2 regions of the Kitasatospora sp. LaBMicrA B282 genome follow, and region 1 is predicted to be linked to the other one. Evidence: predicted binding sites of a transcription regulator. Region 1 holds the regulator's gene; the other holds the start of a gene.
The links. Region 1 encodes HrcA, which represses chaperone genes, less so after heat shock. Its sites were predicted from a motif close to TTNGCACTCNGNNNNNCNGAGTGCNAA; they were not measured.

Region 1 (7,573 bases):
CAGGTCCTTGGTCGGGATCGCGCCGATCTGCCCGGTCACCTTGGTCAGTGCCGAGGCCAGCGCGCTGGGCCGGCCGGTGAGCTGGGCGGCGGCGCGGTCGGCGGCCAGCTCGCGGTAGCGGGAGAGCAGCCGGGTGAGCAGGAAGCTGATCGCGTAGACCACCACGCTGACCAGCGAGACGACGATCATCGCGATCGCGGCGTTGTCGTTGTTGTTGTTCCGGTTGTTGCCGCCCATCATGCCGCTGTACAGCGCGATCCGGGTGATCGCGCCGGCCAGCACGCCGAGGAAGCCGGCGATCGTCATCACCGCGACGTCCCGGTGCGCGACGTGCGACAGCTCGTGCGCCAGCACGCCCTCCAGCTCCTCCGGCTCCAGCCGGCGCAGCAGGCCGGTGGTCACGCAGACCACCGCGTTCTCCGGGTTGCGGCCGGTGGCGAAGGCGTTGGGCATGTCGTTGTCGGCGACCGCGACCCGCGGCTTGGGCATGTCGGCCAACGCGCAGAGCCGGTCAATGGTGCCGTGCAGCTGCGGGTACTGCTCGGGGGTGACCTGGTGGGCGCCCATCGCGCGCTCGGTGATCTTGTCGCTGAACCAGAACTGCGCGACGAAGAGCCCGCCCGACAGCAGCACGATCAGCGGCCAGGCGCCCCGCAGCAGGACGATCAGGACACCCGTGAAACCGACGTACAGCAGCCCGATCAGAAACATCGTGGTGACCATCCGTGCGGACAGTCCACGGTCGGGAGCGAAGCGGGTGTGGTGGCCGGACGCCGACATGGCTGCTCCTCTGTCCTTCAACGTCTGTTCAAGGTCTTCATACCGCAGCGGCTTCTACCCGCCCCGGCTCGGTTGATATCGATGCTGCCACTTCGTCCGGCGGCGGGCACCACCCCGGTCGGCCCCGCCGCGTCGCGCGTCGGGGCCGGTCGGACCGGGACGCCGGGCGGAGTGATCCGCGCGGCATCCACGGCCAGGGCGTTCCTGCCGTCGGACCCGGGCCTTACACTGGCAGGTACGGTTTTGGCACTCGTCTGTGCAGAGTGCCAAGCCGATCCGGCGGGGATCGGAAGATCGCACCGCCGGAGCCCCGCAGAGCAGGCCCGGTACCAGCACAACGCGCGACGAGGGAGGTGCGTGCCATGTTCGACGAACCCGATTCAACGTCGCCTTCGAGCGGCCGCGACCCGGCCGGCCAACCGGCCGCCAGATCCCAGGCGGGCTCGCGCCCGACTCGCGCGACGGCCGCGTCCGTCCGGTCCGCGCACGGCTCCCGGGCCGCGCGGGCCGAGCTGGAGCCCCGGCAGCTCGACGAGCGCAAGCTGGCGGTGCTGCGCGCCATCGTGCAGGACTACGTCGGCACCGAGGAGCCGGTCGGCTCCAAGGCGCTGGTCGAGCGGCACAACCTCGGCGTCTCGCCGGCCACCGTGCGCAACGACATGGCCACGCTGGAGGAGGACGGCTACATCCAGCAGCCGCACACCAGCGCCGGCCGGATCCCGACCGACAAGGGCTACCGGCTCTTCGTCGACCGGCTGGCCGAGGTCAAGCCGATGAGTGCCCCGGAGCGCCGCGCAATCCGGCACTTCCTGGACGGCGCGGTCGACCTGGACGACGTGGTCGCCCGCACCGTGCGGCTGCTGGCCCAGCTGACCCGCCAGGTCGCCGTGGTCCAGTACCCCTCGCTCTCCCGCTCGACGGTGCGCCACGTCGAGCTGGTCGCGCTCGCCCCGGCCAAGGTGATGCTGGTGCTGATCACCGACACCGGCCGGGTCGAGCAGCGGATCGTCGACTGCCCGGTCGCGGTCCGCGAGTCCACCCTGGCCGACCTGCGGGCCCGGCTGAACGCCCGGGCCGGCGGCCAGCGCTTCCCCGACGTGCCGGCCCTGGTCGACGACCTGCCGGCGGCTTTCGAGCCGGAGGAGCGGCCGCTGGTCTCCACCGTGCTCTCCACCCTGTTCGAGTCGCTGGTGGAGCAGAACGAGGAGCGGATCATGCTGGCCGGCCAGGCCAACCTGACCCGGTTCGGCCACGACTTCCCGCTCACCATCCAGCCGGTGCTCGAGGCGCTGGAGGAGCAGGTGGTGCTGCTCCGGCTGCTCGGCGAGACCGGGGACAGCGGGATGACCGTGCGGATCGGCCGGGAGAACGAGTACGAGGGGCTGAGCTCCACGTCGGTGGTCTCGGTCGGCTACGGTTCGGGTGAGGAGAGCGTGGCCAAGCTCGCGGTGATCGGGCCGACCCGGATGGACTACCCGGGCACCATGGGGGCGGTCCGCGCAGTCGCCCGGTACGTGGGGCAGATCCTGGCCGAGTCATAGGGCGACGCCTACTAGATTTGGTGGGCGGACCGATCGCAGCACGCAGCGCACAGGACTTTTCTCTCAGAGGCAGAACAAGCGGAGCATTTGGTGGCCACGGACTACTACGCGGTACTCGGCGTCCGACGGGACGCGGGGCAGGACGAGATCAAGAAGGCGTTCCGGCGCCTCGCCCGTGAACTGCACCCGGACGTCAACCCGGACCCGAAGACGCAGGAGCGGTTCAAGGAGATCAACGCCGCTTACGAGGTGCTCTCCGACCCGCAGAAGCGGCAGGTCTACGACCTGGGCGGGGACCCGCTGTCGCCGAACGGCGGCGGCGCGGGCGGCTTCGGCGCCGGGGCGGCGGGCTTCGGCTTCTCCGACATCATGGACGCCTTCTTCGGCGCGGCCTCCGGCCAGCGCGGCCCGCGCTCGCGCACCCGGCGCGGCCAGGACGCGATGATCCGGCTGGAGATCACCCTGGAGGAGGCCACCTTCGGCACCACCAAGGAACTCCAGGTCGACACCGCCGTCACCTGCACCACCTGCAGCGGCGAGGGCGCGGCCCCCGGCACCACCGCGCAGACCTGTGACATGTGCCGCGGCAAGGGCGAGGTCTCCCAGGTGACCCGCTCCTTCCTGGGCCAGGTCATGACCTCGCGCCCGTGCCCGCAGTGCCAGGGCTTCGGTACCGTGGTCCCCACCCCGTGCCCCGAGTGCGCAGGCGACGGCCGGGTCCGGGCCCGCCGCACGCTGACCGTGAAGATCCCGGCCGGCGTCGACAACGGCACCCGGATCCAGCTGGCCGGCGAGGGCGAGGTCGGCCCCGGTGGCGGCCCGGCCGGCGACCTCTACGTGGAGATCGCCGAGACCAGCCACCCGGTCTTCCAGCGCCGCGGCGACGACCTGCACTGCACGGTGACCATCCCGATGACCGCGGCCTCGCTCGGCACCCAGGTGCCGCTGCAGACCCTGGACGGTCTGGAGGAGGTGGACATCCGCCCCGGCACCCAGTCCGGCCAGTCGATCCCGCTGCACGGGCGGGGCGTCACCCACCTGCGCGGGGGCGGCCGCGGTGACCTGATAGTGCATGTCGAGGTGCAGACGCCCACCAAGCTCGACCCCGAGCAGGAGGAGCTGCTGCGCCGGCTGGCGGTGCTGCGCGGCGAGGAGCGGCCCTCGGGCCAGTTCGCGCCGGGCCAGCAGGGGCTGTTCTCCCGGCTGAAGGACGCCTTCAACGGCCGCTGAGCCACACCGGCTCCATCGGGGCGGGCCCGCCGGGCCCGCCCCGTCTCTCCGGCCGACCGGCCCCGCCGGCCCCGGCCGGTCCACCCCTGCCCCAGGAAGCCCCGCCATGACCGCACCCGTCTTCGTCGTCAGCACCGCCGAGCTGGCCGGCCGCGCGCCCGGCGCCCTGGTCCGGCTGGACGGGCCGGAGGGCCGGCACGCGGCCGCGGTCAAGCGGCTGACGGTCGGCGAGCCGGTCACCCTGACCGACGGCCTGGGCCTGGGCGGTCACGGCACGGTCAGCGCCGTGCACGGCAAGGACGCGCTCGACGTCACGCTGGACCGGCTGGCCGCCGAGCCCGCGCCGAGCCCGCGGCTCACCGTGGTCCAGGCGCTGCCCAAGGGCGACCGCGGCGAGCTCGCGGTGGAGACCATGACCGAGGTCGGCGTCGACGCGGTGATCCCCTGGGCGGCGGCGCGCTGCATCACCCAGTGGAAGGGCGACCGCGGCGCCAAGGCGCTGGCCAAGTGGCGGGCCACCGCCCGGGAGGCCGGCAAGCAGTCGCGCCGGCTGCGCTTCCCCGAGGTGCACGAGCCGATGACGACCCGTCAGCTGCTGCCGCTGCTGGGCGCGGCGGCCTTCGCCGCGGTGCTGCACGAGGAGGGCGCCGAGCCGCTGGCCACGGCCGAGCTGCCGGCGACCGGCGAGCTGGTGCTGGTGGTCGGTCCGGAGGGCGGGGTGAGCCCCGAGGAGCTGGCCGCCTTCGCCGAGGCGGGCGCCCGGCCCCACCGGCTGGGCAGCTCGGTGCTGCGCACCTCGACCGCGGGGGTGGCGGCTGGGGCCCTGCTGCTCGGGCGCACCGGCCGCTGGTCCTGACACCCGGCGCGCGGTCCCCACGGTCCCACCCCGGCCGGGCTGTTCTCCGGTGAATCGCTGGTCCCGGTCGCGGCGGGCTGCATAACCTGACGCCGTGACGGATACCGAGAGCACCCCCGTGGGCGCCTACCTGCGCCACCCGCACCTGCACGGCGACCTGGTCACCTTCGTCGCCGAGGACGACATCTGGCTCGCCCCGGTGGACGGCGGCCGGGCCTGGCGGCTGACCGCGGACCGGTGCCCGGTCTCCCATCCGCGGTTCTCCCCGGACGGCCGGCTGATCGCCTGGACCGCCACCCGGGACGGCTCGGCCGAGGTCCACCTGGCCCCGGTGGACGGCGGCGAGGCTCGCCGGCTCACCTACTGGGGGCAGGGCCGCACGGTGCTGCGCGGCTGGACCCCGCAGGGCGAGCCGGTGGCGACCAGCAACGCGGGCCGCCCGACCGCCCGGCAGACCTGGGCCTTCGCGCTGCCGGTGGACGGCGGCGAGCCGCGCCGGCTGCCGTACGGGCCGATCGGCTCGCTGGCCTTCGAGGGCCCGCAGCCCGCCGACCGGGTGCTGCTGGTCTCCGGTCCCACGCTGGAGCCGGCCCGCTGGAAGCGCTACCGGGGCGGCACCGCCGGGCGGCTCTGGATCGGCCGGACCGGCGCGGACTTCGCCCGGCTGCACCAGGACCTGGACGGCAACCTGGACTCGCCGCTCTGGGTGGGGGAGCGGATCGCCTTCCTGAGCGACCACGAGGGCAGCGGGCAGCTCTACTCCAGCCGCCCCGACGGCACCGACCTGCGCCGGCACACCGACCTCGGCACCCCGTTCTACGCCCGCAACGCCAGCACCGACGGCACCCGGGTGGTCTGGCACGCCGGCGGCGACCTCTGGCTGCTCGACGCGCTGGACGGCACCGCCCGCCCGCGCCGCCTCGAGGTTCGCCCGGCCGGCCCGCGCAGCGGCCGCCGCAGCTACCCGCTGCCCGCGGCCGGCTGGCTCGGCTCGGCCGCCCCGGACGCCACCGGGCGGGCGGCCGCGGTGGTGGTGCGCGGCACCGTGCACTGGCTGACCCACCGGGAGGGCCCGGCCCGGGTGCTGGACGAGACCCCCGCGGTGCGCGGGCGGCTGGCCCGGGTGGTGCCGGCGACCGCCGACGGCGGGGCGCAGGGCGCGCTCTGGGTGACCGACGCCGAGGGCGAGGACGCCCTGGAGTACGCCCCCGACGTGCTCGGCGGCGAGCGGCACCGGCTCGCGGCCGGCGACCTGGGCCGGGTGCTCGCGCTGGTGGTCGCCCCCGACGGGCGGCAGGCGGCGGCGGCCGCGGCCGACGGCCGGGTGCTGCTGGTCACGCTGGCCGACGGCGCGGTGCGCGAGCTGGCCCGCAGCGTCGACGGCGACGCCTCCGGCCTGGCCTTCAGCCCCGACTCGGCCTGGCTGGCCTGGTCGCAGCCAGCCCTGGGCCCCTGGTCGCTGCGCCAGATCATGCTCGCCGAACTCGCCAACGGCACCGTCACCGAGGCCACCCCGCAGCGCTTCGTCGACACCTCGCCCGCCTTCACCGCGGACGGCCGGCACCTGGCGTTCCTCTCGATGCGCAACTTCGACCCGGTCTACGACGCGCACAGCTTCGACCTCGGCTTCCCGACCGGCGGCCGCCCCTACCTGCTCACGCTGGCCGCCGAGACGCCCTCGCCGTTCGGCCCGCGGCGCGGCGGGCGGCCCACCGACGGGACCGAGGAGAGCGCGCGGCCCGAGGAGGAGAAGCCGGAGGAGAAGAAGCCCGCGGGGGAGGACGGCGCAGCGGAGCCGGCCGCCGAGGAGACCCCGGCGGTGCCGGCCACCGTGGTGGACCTGGTGGGGCTGGCGGACCGGATCGTGCCGTTCCCGGTCGAGGGCGGCCGGTTCGGCGAGCTGCGGACCGCCAAGGACGCGGTGCTCTGGACCCGGTACCCGGTGGTCGGCGAACTCGGCGACGACGCGGCCGCCCCCGGCGACGAGCGGCCCGGCCCGGTGCTGGAGCGCTTCGACCTGGGCAAGCTGCGGGTCGAGCAGCTGGTGGACGGGCTGGACGCGTTCCAGGTCAGCGGGGACGGCAGCCGGCTGGCCGTGCTGGACGGCGGCGAGCTGCGGATCGTGCCGGCCGACCGGAAGGCCGGCGAGGACGACGAGAGCCGGGTGGACCTCGCCCGGCTGCGGGTCACCGTGGACCCGGCGGCCGAGTGGCGGCAGATGTTCGAGGAGAACGGCCGCCTGATGCGGGACAACTTCTGGCGGGCCGACCTCGGCGGCGTCGACTGGGCCGGGGTGCTGGACCGCTACCGCCCGCTGGTGGAGCGGCTCGGCTCGCACGACGACCTGGTCGACCTGCTCTGGGAGGTGGTCGGCGAACTCGGCACCTCGCACGCCTACGTCATCCCGCACGCCCGCGGCGCCGCCGCCCGGCCGCAGGGGCTGCTCGGTGCGGACCTGGTGCGCGACGGCGAGCTCTGGCGGATCGGCCGGATCCTGCCCGGCGAGTCCTCCGACCCGCGGGCCCGCTCCCCGCTGATGGCGCCCGGCGTCGCGGTGCGGGCCGGCGACGCGCTGCTCGCGGTGGACGGCCGCCCGGTCGACCCGGTCACCGGACCGGCCCCGCTGCTGGCCGGCACCGCGGGCCAGCCGGTCGAGCTGACGGTGCGCCGGGCCGACGGCAGCGAGCGCCACCCGGTGGTGGTGCCGCTCGCCGACGAGGAGGCACTGCGCTACCACGACTGGGTGGCCGGGCGCCGGGCCGAGGTGCGCCGCCGCTCCGCGGACCGGCTCGGCTACCTGCACATCCCGGACATGCTGAGCGGCGGCTGGGCCCAGCTCCACCGCGACCTGCGGGTGGAGCTGGCCAAGGAGGGCCTGGTGGTGGACCTGCGGGAGAACCGCGGCGGCCACACCTCGCAGCTGATCATCGAGAAGCTGTCCCGCCGGATCATCGGCTGGAGCGTCGGGCGCGGCCTGGCCACCGCCGACCCCTACCCGGGCGAGGCACCGCGCGGCCCGGTGATCGCCCTGGCCGACGAGCACGCGGGCTCGGACGGCGACGTGGTCAACGCGGCGATCCAGGCGCTCGGCATCGGCCCGGTGGTCGGCGTGCGCACCTGGGGCGGGGTGATCGGGATCGACAGCCGGTACGGCCTGGTCGACGGC
Region 2 (7,573 bases), on a different contig from region 1:
GCACCGCCGGCGCCCCCGCCGTCGATCTGGGCCCCGCGACCGCGCTGTCCTGTCGCGAGTGCGGCACCCGTTTCCCGCTCGGTCCCAGCTTCGCCTGCCTGGAGTGCTTCGGCCCGCTGGAGATCGCCTACGACTTCGCCGGCTACGACCCGGCCGAGCTGCGCCGCCGGATCGAGGCCGGTCCCAGCTCGATCTGGCGCTACGCGCCGCTGCTGCCGGTGCCGGCGGACGTGGCCGGCAAGCCGAACCTGAACCCGGGCTGGACCCCGCTGGTGAAGGCCGACAACCTGGGCCGCGAGCTCGGTTTCACCGCGCAGCTGCACGTGAAGGACGACTCCGGCAACCCCACCCACTCCTTCAAGGACCGGGTGGTGGCCTGCGCCATCGAGGCGGCCCGGGCCTTCGACTTCACCACCCTGTCCTGCTCCTCGACCGGCAACCTGGCCGGTGCGGTGGGCGCCGCCGCCGCCCGCGCCGGGTTCAAGTCGTGCGTCTTCATCCCGCACGACCTGGAGCAGGGCAAGGTCGTCATGGCCGGGGTCTACGGCGGCGAGCTGGTCGGCATCGAGGGCAACTACGACGACGTGAACCGGTTCTGCTCGGAGCTGATCGGCGACCCGGCCGGTGAGGGCTGGGGCTTCGTCAACGTCAACCTGCGGCCCTACTACGGCGAGGGTTCCAAGACCCTGGCGTACGAGATCTGCGAGCAGCTCGGTTGGCGGCTGCCGGAGCAGCTGGTGATCCCGATCGCCTCCGGCTCCCAGCTGACCAAGATCGACAAGGGGCTGCAGGAGCTGATCAAGCTCGGGCTGGTCGAGGACCGGCCGTACCGGATCTTCGGCGCCCAGGCGACCGGCTGCTCGCCGGTGGCCGAGGCCTTCAAGGCCGGCCGCGAGGTGATCCGCCCGGTCAAGCCGGACACCATCGCCAAGTCGCTGGCGATCGGCAACCCGGCCGACGGGCCGTACGTGCTGGACATCGCCCGGCGCACCGGCGGCGCGGTGGAGGACGTGACCGACGCCGAGGTGGTGGCGGCGATCCGGCTGCTCGCCCGGACCGAGGGGATCTTCGCCGAGACCGCCGGTGGCGTGACCATCGGCGTGCTCAAGAAGTTGGTCGAGAACGGCGTGCTGGACCCGACCAAGGAGACCGTGGCGATCAACACCGGGGACGGCCTGAAGACCCTGGACGCGGTGGCCGGCGCCGGTCTGACCGCCACCATCCGGCCGACCCTGGAGTCCTTCCGCGCCGCGGGCCTGGCCTCCTGACCCACCCCGTTCCACCCGGGGGGTCCTGTCCGCCCCCATCCCCTCAGCTCGGTACAGCAAGGAGACACCCCATGAGCGCGAGCGTCCGTATCCCGACCATCCTCCGCACCTACACCGACGGCTCCGCCGAGGTGACCGCCGAGGGCGCCACCCTGCAGGAGGTCATCGCGGACCTGGACCGCAACCACCCCGGGATCGCCCAGCGGATCCTGGACGAGACCGGCAAGCTGCGCCGCTTCGTCAACGTCTACGTCAACGACGACGACGTGCGGTTCGCCGAGGGCCTGGCCACCGAGATCAAGGACGGCGCCGGCATCTCGATCATCCCCGCGGTGGCCGGCGGCTGCTGACCGTCCGTCAGTGCGGCCGCGCGCCCGCTCGTGGGCCGCTGCCGCCCGGCTCGGGCGGGCCTCGGCCGCGCCCCGGTACCGCCCCGTGGGCGTCGTGCCGCACCGACCGGAGACCGGTCGGGCGGTGCGGCGCCCACGGGCGTGTCCGCGGGCGTCCCCGGCAGGGCATAGGCTGTCCCCGTCCCGCTTCGCTTGCAGGTGCGGCGCCGGGTGTGCACCGGCCTGCCCGGTCCGGCCGGTGAGACGCGATGTGCCGATGTATCACCTGAATCATGTCGGCGACGCGTCAGAATTATTTGGACTATTTGTTAGTTTCGTCCGCTATGTCCCGGGCGAATTGGCGAGTTGTGTCGCATTCCTCCCTCGCTATCCCTTCACGGGTCGATCGAATTGCCGTCCAGTGGGCCTGTTGCTCAGGGCGCCGATGCGGATACATTCAGCCGCGGTCGTTGCATTCGCCTGCTCCGTCGGCGCCAACTGGCGCCCGGGGGTGGGACGCTGCGGCATGCAAGGAGCGCGCCCAGGGGGGTTTCCTCGGGCCGGTCCGCCAGACCCGTGCCCGTGACCTGCGGGTGCGTGAAGGGCCAGCACAGCACTAGGGGAGTTCGGAATGGCTCAGGGCACCGTCAAGTGGTTCAACGCGGAGAAGGGCTACGGCTTCATCGCGGTCGACGGTGGTGCGGACGTGTTCGTCCACTACAGCGCGATCCAGATGGACGGCTACCGCACCCTCGAGGAGGGCCAGCGGGTCGAGTTCGAGATCTCCCAGGGGCAGAAGGGCCCGCAGGCGGACATGGTCCGCGCTGCGAGCTGACCTTTCCGAACCTCGGAGCCTCGGCTCTCACCGGCTGATGGTTCTACGGCAGGCCCGTGCCCGCACCCCGACCTCGGGGAGCGGGTGCGGGCCTGCCGCGCGTTCACCGCCGGGTGGCCGCTGCCCCGAGGAGCTTGCACTCGCCATGCCGGAGTGCTAATCATTGGCGTTAGCACTCACAGCGTGAGAGTGACAAACGGACCGGGTCGGTGAGGCCCCCGGGAGCGGTAGGGGACAGGACCCCCGCACACCAGGGCCGTCCGTCGCGGGCACCTCTGGTCCAAGAGCAGTCGACCGTGTCCTGGAGGACCACTTCCGATGGCCAAGATCATCGCGTTTGACGAGGAAGCTCGCCGCGGCCTTGAGCGTGGTATGAACCAGCTTGCCGACGCCGTGAAGGTGACGCTGGGTCCCAAGGGCCGCAACGTCGTGCTGGAGAAGAAGTGGGGCGCCCCCACCATCACCAACGACGGTGTCTCCATCGCCAAGGAGATCGAGCTCGAGGACCCGTACGAGAAGATCGGCGCCGAGCTCGTCAAGGAGGTCGCCAAGAAGACGGACGACGTCGCGGGTGACGGCACCACCACCGCCACCGTGCTCGCCCAGGCCCTGGTTCGCGAGGGTCTGCGCAACGTCGCCGCCGGCGCCAACCCGATGGCCCTGAAGCGCGGCATCGAGAAGGCCGTCGCCGCCGTCTCGGACCAGCTGCTGGCCCAGGCCAAGGACGTGGAGACCAAGGAGCAGATCGCCTCCACCGCCTCCATCTCCGCCGCCGACACCCAGATCGGCGAGCTGATCGCCGAGGCCATGGACAAGGTCGGCAAGGAAGGCGTCATCACCGTCGAGGAGAGCAACACCTTCGGCCTGGAGCTCGAGCTCACCGAGGGCATGCGCTTCGACAAGGGCTACATCTCCGCCTACTTCGCCACCGACCTGGAGCGGATGGAGGCGTCCTTCGAGGACCCGTACATCCTGATCGCCAACTCCAAGATCGGCTCGGTCAAGGACCTGCTCCCGCTGCTGGAGAAGGTCATGCAGAGCGGCAAGCCGCTCGTCATCATCGCCGAGGACGTCGAGGGCGAGGCCCTGTCGACCCTGGTCGTGAACAAGATCCGTGGCACCTTCAAGTCCGTCGCCGTCAAGGCCCCGGGCTTCGGTGACCGCCGCAAGGCCATGCTCGGCGACATCGCCATCCTCACCGGTGGCACCGTGATCTCCGAGGAGGTCGGCCTCAAGCTCGAGAACGCCGGTCTCGACCTGCTGGGCACCGCCCGCAAGGTGGTCATCACCAAGGACGAGACCACCATCGTCGACGGTGGCGGCGACAGCGAGCAGGTCGCCGGTCGGGTCAACCAGATCCGCGCCGAGATCGAGAACAGCGACTCGGACTACGACCGCGAGAAGCTCCAGGAGCGCCTCGCCAAGCTGGCCGGCGGCGTGGCCGTCATCAAGGCCGGCGCGGCCACCGAGGTCGAGCTGAAGGAGCGCAAGCACCGCATCGAGGACGCCGTGCGCAACGCCAAGGCGGCCGTCGAGGAGGGCATCGTCGCCGGCGGTGGCGTGGCCCTGCTGCAGGCCGGTGTCGCGTTCGACAAGCTGGAGCTCGAGGGCGACGAGGCCACCGGCGCCAACATCGTCAAGGTCGCGCTCGAGGCCCCGATCAAGCAGATCGCCACCAACGCCGGCCTCGAGGGCGGCGTCGTGGTGGAGAAGGTCCGCAACCTGCCCGCCGGCCACGGCCTGAACGCCGCGACCAACGAGTACGTGGACCTGATCGCCTCGGGCATCATCGACCCGGCCAAGGTCACCCGTTCCGCGCTGCAGAACGCCGCCTCCATCGCGGCGCTCTTCCTCACCACCGAGGCCGTCATCGCCGACAAGCCGGAGAAGGCCGCCGCGGCCGCCGGCGGCGGCATGCCGGGCGGTGACATGGACTTCTGATCCTGCTTCAGGATCGGTCGTTCGATCGGATCGCGAGGGCGGTCTCCCCGACGGGGAGGCCGCCCTCGCGGCGTCCGCGGGATGCGGCGTCCGCAGGGCAAGGCGGCTGCAGGGCACGGCGTCCGCGGGGCACGGCGTCTGCGGCCGGGCCGGCTGCGGGACAATGGGCGCATGGCCGACCACCCTGACATCGAAGCCGCCCTGCACCGGGCCCGGGCCCTGATCCTCGCCGACCTGTCCGCCCGGGACGTGGCGGACGCCGCCGTGGTCTCCCTGGTGGAGGACGCGGTGACGCACCGCCGGTGGTGGCTCACCCAGTGGCCGGACGGGGTGGAGTTCGTGCTCGGCCTGGTCGCCCAGGACGTGCAGGACGCGCTGCTGGAGGGCTGGGGCCGGTGGCCGCTCTGCTCGTCCTGCGCCGCCGACGGGGACCCGCACGCGCTGAGCGTGGAGCCCGAGTTGGGGCCCGACCCGCACTGGGTGTGCGGGAAGGAGGGCGTGGTGGTGGCGGCCGTCGGGTCGCTCTGACCGCTGCGCGCGGGGGTCAGGCCGTCAGCTCGGCCAGCTCCGCGGCCAGGTTGGCACGGGCCGGGCCGTCGTACCGCTCGTGCGCCCGCGGGGTGCGGAAGAGCGCGGGCAGCGCGAGCAGCTCGGCCAGGATCCGGGCCCGCTCCCGGCGGAAGACCGGCTCGGGCACGAAGGCGTACTCGGCGCGCACCGCCGCCGCGTAGGCCGCGTACGCCGCGGGGGAGCGGCCGAGCACCGCCAGGTCGGCGTCGCAGAGCACCTCGCCGTTCCGGTCGCCCGGCTGCGGGTGGTGGCCGACGGTCAGCCGCACCAGCCGCACCACCTCCGCGGTCAGCGCCGCCGGCAGCCCGGCCTGGCCGAGCGCCCGGGCGGCCAGCTCCGCGCTGCGCTCCTCGTTCTCGGAACGGTCCGGCCGGTAGACGGCGTCGTGGAACCAGGCGGCCAGCCGCACCGCGTCCGGGTGCTCGGCGTGCCAGGCGAGCGCGTCCACCTCGTCCAGCACCGCCAGCAGGTGGTCGGTGGTGTGGTACCGGCGCTGCGGCTCGGCCCAGCGCGCGAGCAGTGCCCGGCCGTAGGGCTCGGGGTCGGCGGTGCTGCCGCAGCGGGTCAACAGCGCGGTCCAGCGGGAGCGCAGGTCCTCGGTGGCGGGGTGCGGTTCGGTCGGCATGACGGTCATTCTGCTCCGGTGGGGTCATGGGTCCGTCAGGGGCCGTCGGCTGCCCTGGACAACACATGCCGATGATCTATATATGTAGACCCATGACAGGACGGGCCATGCAGGAGCCGACGCTGCTCCTGCTCACCGCGCTGGCCGATGCCCCTCGGCACGGCTACGCGCTGATCCAGGAGATCGCCGAGATCTCCGAGGGCCGGGTGCGGATGCGCACCGGCACGCTCTACGCCGCCTTGGACCGCCTCCTCGACCAGGGGCTGATCCGGGTCGAGCGCGACGAGGTGGTGGACGGTCGGGCCCGGCGCACCTACGCGCTGACCGACCCCGGGCGCACGGTGCTGGCCGAGGAGGCCGCCCGGCTGCGCGCGGTGGCCGCCGAGGCCGAGCGCCGGCTGACCGCACTCCGGCCGGCCACTGCTTTTCGGACACTGAACGGGGGAGTCCTGGCATGACGGGGGATCGACTGCTGCGGGTGGCACTGCGGGCCTACCCGAAGCGCTACCGGGCCGAGCGCGCCGCGGAGATCGGCGAGGTCTTCGCGGACGTCACGGCGCAGGCCGGACGGGTGGCGGTGGCCCGGGAGCTGGCCGAACTGACCGGCTACGGGCTGCGGTTGCGGCTCGGGCTGACCGCCACCCGGCCGGCCGGGCGGCTGCTCGGGGAGTCGGCGCCGCTGCTGGTGGCGGCGGCGGCCGGGACCGGAGTGGCGCAGTTCGGAGAGCGGCTGCGCTGGCACGACTGGTATTTCTTCGCGGGCGACCAGCGGCTGCAGTTGGCGCTGGGCGGGCTCGCCGTGCTGACGCTGGGCGCGGTGCTGCTGGGCTGGTGGGCGGTTGCCCGGGCCGGCGCGCTGCTCACGGTGGTGGGCTGGGCTATGAACCTGGTCATCATGGTCGGGGAGCAGTACCCGTTCCGGCACGGTGGTCACTGGCAGCTCATGCTGGCTTTCGCCGTGATCATCCTGGTGCTGCAGTGCGGACCGCTGCTCTGGGCCCTGATGGTGCTGGCGGCACCGGTCGACCTGCTCGACCGCGGGGTGCGCCGCCGCCGCCCGGCGCCCGTGCTGGCCCTGCTGCTGGTCACCGCGGTTGCCGGCTACGCGCCCTGCACCCTCACGCTGCGATCGGCCAGCCTCCAACTGCCCGGCTGCACCGTGTACGCCGGACTCTTCCTGACGGTGCTGGCCGCGGGTGCGCTGCGGCGGGTGCAAGTGCCGCCGGCCGGCGTGGCGCTGGCCTGGCTGCCCATGATGGTGCCGCTGCTGTCGGCGCCGCTCGATTCGTTCCACCTGGTCGGGTCGATTGCGATGGTGCTCAGCGCCGTGGCGCTGGTCGGCACGCTGACCGTGCGGCGTTGGCGGGCGCTGGCCGGGGGTCGGGGTGGCCGGGACCGCACCCCGCTGGGCAGCGTCGGACCGGTCTGAGCCATTTCCGGCAGGGGGGCTCGCGGCGGGGCCGCGGCGTGTGGCAGGGTAGCGATATGTCTAGACCAATCTTCGAAGTCATCGCGCTGACCGCCGTGGACGCCCGGGCCGCGCAGGCCGGCGGCGCCGACCGCCTCGAACTGGTCACCGACATGGCTGCCGACGGACTCACCCCCGACGTCGCCGAGTTCGCCGCGATCCGGGCCGCCGTGGACCTGCCGCTGCGGGTGATGCTGCGACGCCAGGGCGGCTTCGCCGCCGGCGACCTGGACCGGCTGCGGTCGGCGGCGGCGGAGCTGCGGGCCGAGGGGGCCGAGGAGTTCGTGCTCGGCTTCCTGGACCCGGCCGGGCAGGTCGACCTGCCTGCCGTGCGGGCCGTCGCCGAAGCGGTGGCGGGCTGCCGCTGGACTTTCCACCGGGCGCTCGACCACAGCGCCGACCGGGCCGCGCTGCGCGCCGCCGTGGCCGACCTGCCGGGCCTGGACACCTTCCTCACCTCCGGCTCCGCCGCCGGGGTGGCGGCCGGTCGCGAGGTGCTGACCGGCGAGCTGGCCAAGGCGGGGGAGCCGGGCTACC

Region 2: a site for HrcA is predicted at 2,566-2,592, ahead of groL (chaperonin GroEL). Genes of this name have one in related genera too.

What each region holds. Positions count from the first base shown of each region.
Region 1 is NZ_JBNQTI010000011.1:52,358-59,930, forward strand. Features, by position in the region: gene htpX (zinc metalloprotease HtpX) at 1-780, opposite strand, end outside; gene hrcA (heat-inducible transcriptional repressor HrcA) at 1,143-2,321, shown strand; gene dnaJ (molecular chaperone DnaJ) at 2,412-3,551, shown strand; gene ACQRUO_RS05780 (16S rRNA (uracil(1498)-N(3))-methyltransferase) at 3,658-4,407, shown strand; gene ACQRUO_RS05785 (S41 family peptidase) at 4,502-7,573, shown strand, end outside.
Region 2 is NZ_JBNQTI010000152.1:7,261-14,833, forward strand. Features, by position in the region: gene thrC (threonine synthase) at 1-1,268, shown strand, start outside; gene ACQRUO_RS30790 (ubiquitin-like small modifier protein 1) at 1,340-1,618, shown strand; gene ACQRUO_RS30795 (cold-shock protein) at 2,229-2,432, shown strand; gene groL (chaperonin GroEL) at 2,751-4,373, shown strand; gene ACQRUO_RS30805 (hypothetical protein) at 4,545-4,901, shown strand; gene ACQRUO_RS30810 (HD domain-containing protein) at 4,918-5,577, opposite strand; gene ACQRUO_RS30815 (PadR family transcriptional regulator) at 5,676-6,026, shown strand; gene ACQRUO_RS30820 (hypothetical protein) at 6,023-6,997, shown strand; gene ACQRUO_RS30825 (copper homeostasis protein CutC) at 7,054-7,573, shown strand, end outside.